DNA from 2 places in the Roseburia sp. 499 genome. Region 2 is predicted to be linked to the other one. Evidence: a T-box and tRNA genes for the amino acid it is inferred to sense, from the RefSeq annotation. Region 2 holds a T-box; the other holds one or more tRNA genes.
What was found. A T-box is a leader RNA that pairs with one kind of tRNA and senses whether it is charged. The one in region 2 lies ahead of pheS (phenylalanine--tRNA ligase subunit alpha), so its partner is inferred to be a tRNA-Phe.
Positions count from the first base shown of each region.

Region 1: it has a tRNA-Phe gene. The T-box ahead of pheS (phenylalanine--tRNA ligase subunit alpha) is inferred to sense a tRNA for this amino acid. The anticodon was not compared.

Region 1 covers NZ_CP135164.1:2,981,973-2,986,400, reverse strand. The annotation lists rRNA gene BIV20_RS14680 (23S ribosomal RNA) at 1-1,785, shown strand, start outside; tRNA gene BIV20_RS14675 (tRNA-Asp) at 1,838-1,911, shown strand; tRNA gene BIV20_RS14670 (tRNA-Val) at 1,919-1,991, shown strand; tRNA gene BIV20_RS14665 (tRNA-Thr) at 2,018-2,090, shown strand; tRNA gene BIV20_RS14660 (tRNA-Tyr) at 2,117-2,198, shown strand; tRNA gene BIV20_RS14655 (tRNA-Met) at 2,211-2,284, shown strand; tRNA gene BIV20_RS14650 (tRNA-Phe) at 2,303-2,375, shown strand; tRNA gene BIV20_RS14645 (tRNA-Lys) at 2,398-2,470, shown strand; gene BIV20_RS14640 (hypothetical protein) at 2,650-3,000, shown strand; gene BIV20_RS14635 (MATE family efflux transporter) at 3,062-4,417, shown strand.
Region 2 covers NZ_CP135164.1:1,633,971-1,638,398, forward strand. The annotation lists gene pheT (phenylalanine--tRNA ligase subunit beta) at 1-1,531, opposite strand, end outside; gene pheS (phenylalanine--tRNA ligase subunit alpha) at 1,545-2,564, opposite strand; T-box leader at 2,646-2,880, opposite strand; gene BIV20_RS08170 (ATP-binding cassette domain-containing protein) at 2,966-4,428, opposite strand, start outside.

The DNA of each region.
Region 1 (4,428 bases), 1.3 Mb from region 2:
CAGCCATTCATTCAAAGAGTGCGTAACAGCTCACTAGTCGAGAGGTCCTGCGCCGAAAATGTCCGGGGCTAAAACATGACACCGAAGCCGTGGGATGTATTTATACATCGGTAGAGGAGCATTGCTGACGCGACGAAGCAGTACCGAAAGGAGCTGTGGAGTGTCAGGAAGAGAGAATGCCGGAATGAGTAGCGAGAGGAAGGTGAGAATCCTTCCGGCCGAATATCCAAGGTTTCCAGAGTAAAGCTGATCTGCTCTGGGGAAGTCGGGACCTAAGGCGAGGTCGAAAGACGTAGTCGATGGACAACAGGTTGATATTCCTGTACTGCAGTATAACAGAACTGTGGGGACGTATGTGGAAAGCATGAGCCGGGAATGGAAAGACCGGTACAAGCGAGGTAGGAGTTAAGTTGGCAAATCCGCTTAGCAATCCGAAGACGTGATGTGGAGCGAACTAAAGTAGCGAAGCATGTGAGCCATGTACCAAGAAAAGCCGCTATTGTTTATACTGTACCCGTACCGTAAACCGACACAGGTGGATGAGGAGAGAATCCTAAGGCCGACGGGAGAAGCATTGTTAAGGAACTCGGCAAAATGACCCCGTAACTTCGGGAGAAGGGGTGCCCATCTTTGATGGGCCGCAGAGAATAGGCTCAAGCAACTGTTTAGCAAAAACACAGGTCTATGCAAAACCGAAAGGTGAGGTATATGGGCTGACGCCTGCCCGGTGCTGGAAGGTTAAGAGGAGAGGTTAGCGCAAGCGAAGCTTTGAATTTAAGCCCCAGTAAACGGCGGCCGTAACTATAACGGTCCTAAGGTAGCGAAATTCCTTGTCGGGTAAGTTCCGACCCGCACGAAAGGCGTAATGATTTGAGCACTGTCTCGACAATGCACCCGGTGAAATTGAAGTACCAGTGAAGATGCTGGTTACCCGCGCCAGGACGGAAAGACCCCATGGAGCTTTACTCCAGTTTGGTACTGGGATTCGGTACTGCATGTACAGGATAGGTGGGAGGCTTAGAAGTTGGAACGCCAGTTTCAATGGAGCCACTGTTGGGATACCACCCTTGCAGTATTGGATTTCTAACCAGCCGCCGTGATCCGGCGGTGGGACAATGCCAGGCGGGGAGTTTGACTGGGGCGGTCGCCTCCGAAAGGGTATCGGAGGCGCTCAAAGGTTCCCTCAGAATGGTCGGAAACCATTTGTAGAGTGCAAAGGCAGAAGGGAGCTTGACTGCGACACCGACGGGTGGAGCAGGTAGGAAACTAGGACTTAGTGATCCGGTGGTATAAAGTGGGATTGCCATCGCTCAACGGATAAAAGCTACCCTGGGGATAACAGGCTTATCACTCCCAAGAGTTCACATCGACGGAGTGGTTTGGCACCTCGATGTCGGCTCATCGCATCCTGGGGCTGTAGCAGGTCCCAAGGGTTGGGCTGTTCGCCCATTAAAGCGGTACGCGAGCTGGGTTCAGAACGTCGTGAGACAGTTCGGTCCCTATCCGGCGCGGGCGTAGGATATTTGAGAGGAGCTGTCCTTAGTACGAGAGGACCGGGATGGACGGACCACTGGTGTATCTGTTGGCATACCAATGCCATGGCAGAGTAGCCAAGTCCGGAAGGGATAAACGCTGAAGGCATCTAAGCGTGAAGCCCCCCTCAAGATGAGATATCCCATTCTTAGGAAGTAAGACCCCTTGAAGAGTACAAGGTAGATAGGGCAGAGGTGGAAGTGCAGTAATGCATGTAGCTGACTGTTACTAATCGGTCGAGGGCTTGACCAAGAACGGATGAAGATTTCTGTGTGAACTTTTTAAGGTATATGCCTTAATAGAAGGCCTAGTGGCTCAGTTGGTTAGAGCGCCGCCCTGTCACGGCGGAGGTCGAGGGTTCGAGTCCCTTCTGGGTCGTTAATATGGGATCTTAGCTCAGCTGGGAGAGCATCTGCCTTACAAGCAGAGGGTCACAGGTTCGAGCCCTGTAGGTCCCATTTTTGTTACTATATAGATAGTATATGCCGATGTGGCTCAATTGGCAGAGCAGCTGATTTGTAATCAGCAGGTTATCGGTTCGAGTCCGATCATCGGCTTTTTGAAAATTTCATATTTTCATTATGGGTGGATTCCCGAGTGGCCAAAGGGGACAGACTGTAAATCTGCTGGCAATGCCTTCGAAGGTTCGAATCCTTCTCCGCCCATTTATCTTATATCGCGGGGTGGAGCAGTCTGGAAGCTCGTCGGGCTCATAACCCGAAGGTCACAGGTTCAAATCCTGTCCCCGCAATTCTTTTTTTAGTCAACTGCCCAGTTAGCTCAGTTGGTAGAGCAGAGGACTGAAAATCCTCGTGTCTCTGGTTCGATTCCGGAACTGGGCACTTTCAGTTAATTAGAAAATTTGGGTGTGTAGCTCAGTTGGTAGAGCACTTGACTTTTAATCAAGTTGTCCCGGGTTCGAACCCCGGCACGCTCATTAGTATAGAAAAGAAGTGTTAAATTAGCACTTCTTTTTTTGTGCAGTATGTCGAAAATAAAAAACTCAAAAAACTATAGTGAAAAAATTTTCTGCATGTGCTAGAATTAACATATATAAGGAAAGAGAAAATACGCGATTTATTAGAACGAATTAATCATTAGAAAGGATGATAATATATGATGACAGATGAATTGCGGGAACAATTGATTAAGCAGTTTTCTGCGGAGGTGATTGAAACAAAAGGGGATATGGATCAGGTCTACTATTCTTGCCCGGGATGTGGACGTCCGGTGTCAAAAGGAATGGATAAGTGTGGATGCGGACAGGCATTGAGTTGGAAGAATATTAAGACCTCAGAGGAATCCCAGGGGGTGAAAAAGGCAACATTACAGTTTGAGGTACCAATAGATTTTGCTAAGGGGGATTGCAGAAAATGTCCAATATCTTATATTGGAAAAAGTGATGGAGATAATGTTTATGAATGTCCATTAAAGATGAGAGGTTCTTGTAAATTAGAGATTTCATAGGCTATTTGAAAGAGTATAAGATAAGAAATAAGGGGTAGTGGTACAAAGGCAGGTAACAGGAGTGAAAAATACAAAATCATCAACATTATTAACGGAAGGGGTTATTTGGAAAAAGATGATTGCATTTGCAGTGCCAATTTTTCTGGGTAACCTTTTTCAACAGTTATATAATACAGCGGATTCCCTGATAGTAGGAAATTTTATTGGCAGTGATGCATTGGCTGCGGTAAGTTCATCAGGGAATCTGATTTTTTTAATGGTAGGTTTTTTCAATGGAATTGCCATGGGAGCTGGTGTGGTAATTGCGCGTTACTTTGGTGCGCGTAAAACGGAAGAATTGGAAAAGGCGGTGCATACTTTGGTAGCACTTGGATTAATGGCAGGAGTTGTCTTGACGCTGGTTGGAATGTTGGCGACGCCTTATATTTTACAGTGGATGGGAACACCGGAATCGGTTCTTCCAAATTCTATTTTATATTTTCGGATTTATTTTGCAGGTTCTCTCGGATTTGTTATGTACAATATTTTTGTGGGGATTTTGCAATCGGTAGGGGATAGCCGACATCCGCTCATGTATTTGATTATTTCTTCTATTACTAACATTGCATTAGATTTGTTGTTTATTGCAGTATTAAAAATGGGAGTTGGAGCAGCAGCGGCGGCTACCATTATTTCGCAGATTTTAAGTGCAGTACTGTGTTTTGTGCGTCTGATAAGAAGTAAAGAGGAATATCGTATTCAGGTGAAAAAAATACGGTTCCATGGTAATATGATGAGACAAATTATTAGTAACGGTGTACCTGCGGGAATACAGAATTCTATTATTGCTCTTGCAAATGTGGTGGTACAGTCCAATATAAATGCATTTGGTTCGGCAGCAGTAGCGGGCTGTGGCGCCTATGCTAAGATAGAGGGATTTGGATTTCTGCCGATTAATTGTTTTGCGATGTCATTGACTACCTTTATCAGCCAGAATCTTGGGGCAAAACAGTATGATCGGGCAAAAAAAGGAGCTCGTTTTGGGATTATTTGTTGCATCACAATGGCGGAAATAATAGGGATATTGATTTTTGTGTTTATTCCGCAGTTGGTGGGGGCTTTTGACAATACACCAGCCGTAATACAGTATGGAACTACTCAGGCGAGAACTGTTACATTGTTCTATTTTCTGTTAGCATTGTCTCACTGTCTGGCAGCTATTTTCAGAGGGGCAGGAAAGTCGACTGTTCCTATGGTAGTAATGCTGGTTTGTTGGTGTATGATACGAATTACATATATTACGATAGCAGTACAAATTTTTCCGGTAATTCGGACAGTATTTTGGGCGTATCCGTTGACATGGTCTTTAAGTTCTGTTATTTTTATGCTCTATTTTTTCCGAGCGGATTGGATTCATGCATTTGACCGGCAAGAATAGAATAAGTATAA
Region 2 (4,428 bases):
CTTCTACGCGCATCTTAAAGGACTTCTTACCTGCAGTTGCCTCACCACTTGGTAAAGTAGTAGGGATATTAGCATATCCATAGAATCTTGCTACCTCTTCTGCCAAATCCGCCAATCGTTCTAAATCCTGTCTCCAGGAAGGAACAACAACTTCATTTTTCTCATAATCGTAATCCAAGTCAATCTTCTTAAAGTAGCCTATCATAGTTTCTTTATCGATGTCAGTTCCTAATAATTTATTTACTTTATCTGCATCAAAAGGAATTCTTCTTCCTTCCTTTACTTTTCCATAAACATCTACGACACCACCGACTACTTCTCCTGCTCCTAATTCTTCAATTAACTGGCAGGCACGATTAATGGCATCGATTGCATTATTCGGATCTAGTCCCTTTTCAAACTTTCCGGATGCGTCTGTTCTTAATCCCACCTTTTTGCTAGAAAGACGAATATTGGTTCCATCAAAGCATGCTGCTTCAAATAACATTGTCTGTACATTATCTGTAATCATGGAATTTTCTCCACCCATGATACCCGCAATACCGATTGCCTTTTCTCCATCGCAAATCATCAGCACCGAATCATCCATAGTACGTTCCTGACCATCCAGGGTAACGAACTTTTCTCCCTTTTCAGCACAACGTACATTGATTTCTTTTCCTGCAATGGTATCTAAATCGTAAGCATGCATTGGCTGACCATATTCTTCCATAACATAGTTTGTAATATCTACGATATTATTAATTGGACGAATGCCCTGTGCTGCCAATCGTTGCTGCATCCACTTTGGTGATGGTGCAATTTTGATATTTTTTACCACTCTTGCACAATATCTTGGACACAAATCTGTATTGTGTACATTAACCTTAATATAATCATTTACATTTTCACTATTTCCGGTTTCTGTTACTACAGGTGGACGGAATTCTTTTCCAAAAGTAGCTGCCGCCTCTCTTGCAATTCCAAGGATACCGAAGCAATCTACACGATTAGAAGTAATCTCATATTCCACCACTGTATCGTCCAATCCTAACGCATGGATAGCGCTTTCCCCAACGACTGCATCGTCATCAAAAATGTAAAGTCCATTTTCCGGTGCTTCCGGATAAAAATCTTTGGTAGAACCCAATTCTTCAATGGAACACATCATTCCGAAAGACTCTACACCTCTTAATTTTCCTTTTTTTATTTTTACACCACCCGGTGTTTTCTGACCGTCATGTCCACCGGCAACTCTTCCGCCATCTAATACAACAGGTACTTTACATCCTTCTTTTGCATTCGGTGCTCCGGTTACAATCTGGATATTTTCTCCTGTTCCAATATTTACCTGACAAATAACTAATTTATCCGCATCCGGATGCTTTTCAATTTTTTCAATCTGTCCAATAACAATTTTGTCCAAATCTGCATCCAATTTTTCATACCACTCTACCTTAGAACCGGAAAGGGTCATTGCATCTGTATATTCTTGTGCTGTCACATCCAGTTCCGGCACATATTCCTTAATCCATGATAATGATGTCTTCATAATATCCTCCTACTTAGAACTGTTTCAAGAAACGGTCATCGTTCTCATATAACAATCTCATATCGTCAATTTCGTATTTTAACAGTGCGATACGTTCCAAACCTACACCGAATGCAAATCCGGAGTATTCTTCCGGGTCAATACCGCTCATTTCTAATACATGTGGATGAACCATACCACAACCTAAGATTTCAATCCAACCTTCTCCCTTACAGAAACGGCAGCCCTTGCCACCACATTTAAAGCAGGTAACATCTACTTCTGCACTTGGCTCTGTGAACGGGAAGTGATGTGGACGGAACTTCACCTTCGTGTCTTCTCCGAATAATTCTTTTGCAAATTCCTGCAAGGTTCCCTTTAAATCTGCAAAGGTAACATTTTTATCAATGACCAATCCTTCAATCTGATGGAAAGACGGAGAATGTGTTGCATCTACTTCGTCAGAACGGAATACTCTTCCCGGTGCAATCATGCGGATTGGCAGTTTGCCCTTTTCCATCTCTCGCACCTGTACCGGTGAGGTCTGTGTACGAAGTACAATTTTATCATTGATATAAAAGGTATCCTGCTCATCCTTTGCCGGGTGATTTGCCGGAATATTTAATGCTTCAAAATTATAGTAATCATATTCTACTTCCGGTCCTTCCACTACTTCATATCCCATACCAATAAAGATACGTTCTACTTCTTCTAATGCAATGGTATTTGGATGACGATGACCTACGCGGTTCTTTTTCGCTGGCAAGGTAACGTCAATAACTTCTTTCTTTAAGCGTTCCTCACGCTCTGCTGCTTCCATTTTATTCTTTGTCTCTTCAATGAGCTTTTCAATGCTTTCGCGTGTTTCATTTACCCATTGACCTACCTTTGGACGCTCTTCCGGAAGAACATCCTTCATTCCTTTTAATACAGCAGTCAGTTCACCTTTTTTTCCAAGAAAAGCAACTCTGACTTCATTTAATTTTTCCAATCCGTCGGAATTTTGAATCTCACGGACTGCGTCTGCTTTGATTTTTTCCAGTTTTTCTTTCATTGTCTTTCTCCTCTAAATTTTTATTAAGTATTCCTTCCACGCTTATTCGCGCAAAAAATCCCTATGCCAGTCAAAGACTAACATAGGGACGAAATATTCCGCGGTACCACCCTGCTTCTTAAGAAACAATTCTTAAACTCTCACTTAATGCGTAACGTGCACATACGTCATATCTTACTTGCTATAACGTTCATTTCAGATATGCAGCTCCGGTGGGAAATTCGATTGCCTTCTTTTCTTAAGAGGACTTGCAGCTGATAATCCTCTCTCTCTGTAAGCAGTGTAGCTCTCTACTGAACACCTTCATTGCCTTTCATTATTTGCATGGATATTATTTTAGCACGGTAAAAATAAAAGTGCAAGTATTTTTTACATTCTCTTCTTCGCCTTATTTCCATATATTATTTAAAATGTATAATATCATCCGCAATATCTTTCAACCTACTGTCGTGAGAAATTACAATAATAATATGATCCTCCTTAAAACTTTTTAATTTTTCAACTATCCTTTTTACGCTTATATCATCCATTGCGCTAGTCGGTTCATCCAAAATCAATATATCCGCCCCTTTCAACATGGACCTGCAAACCGCAATTTTTTGTTTTTCCCCACCTGACAAATTCGTATTTCTATTACTAACATATGTATTCATTCCTTCTGGTTTTCTTTTTACAAATTCTAATAAACCTGTTTCATCTTCTATTTCCTCCTTTTCTCTATTTAAACCATATAGAAGATTCTCCCTAATAGTTCCATCTTGTAGCATTGGCTCCTGTTCTGTAATTGCTACCAATTTTCTTCTGATTTCGTACATATTTAATTTAGAAATATCTACTCCATTGTATAAAATATTTCCCTCCGCTGCTTCCAATACTCCTGTTAAAGTTTCAATGAATGTTGATTTTCCTGTTCCATTCTCTCCATATAGCAAATAAATATTTCCTTTTTTCAATTCTACATCTTTTCCTTTAAAAATAAAGTTCTTATCATCTCTAACCGCTAGTTGATTTACGCTAATAGTATCAATTTTTGTCAATAACTCCTCTCCATTTTCTTCCTGTTCTAGTTGAAATATATTTTCCATCCTATTTACAGCAACTCTATATGATTCTCTATACTTTCCAATCTCTGTTAAATCTTTTATTTTGGACAATATCATTTCTATATACATAAAAACAGTAGTAAGTATACCTACAGAAACACTTCCGTGTGCTACTGCCCATCCTAAAATTAATATACTTCCTGCATATGCTATTCTAGAAAGAAACTCATTGAACGCTGTCAAAGAGAAATCTATCCTAAGATATTTCATTGATTTTTCGAAAAAGTTGTTCACTGCACTTACGAATTCCTTATCCTTTTCTTTATACCATGCATTTATCTTTATTACTAACATATTGAAAATCTGATTATCAATCATCGAAAAGAACTTACTTTGAGCTTCCAGCATCTCATGATTTCGTTTATATAAAATATTCTTTGTTCCAAAATAAACACCATAAAATACTACGATGAAAATCACTAAAAAAATCCCCATTGGTACATACATATAAAACATAATTGGTACTAAAAAAAGTATCAACACTATATTTTTAACAAAAACAGGAATTTTTTCCACTAAATAATCTCCGATCATAACCGCATCATTATTAATTCTTTGTGTCAAATATACGTTATCAAATTTTCTAAGTGCTTTATATTTTACAAATTTAATATAACGCAATGTATCAAATTCAATTTGAAATGCCACTATATTAGATAATTTTATATTCCATTCGCTAATCAACAGAAAAACTACACACTCTACAACCGCTAGAACAAAAAACTTTCCCAGCATAGCAATAACTGTGTTCCATCCCTCTT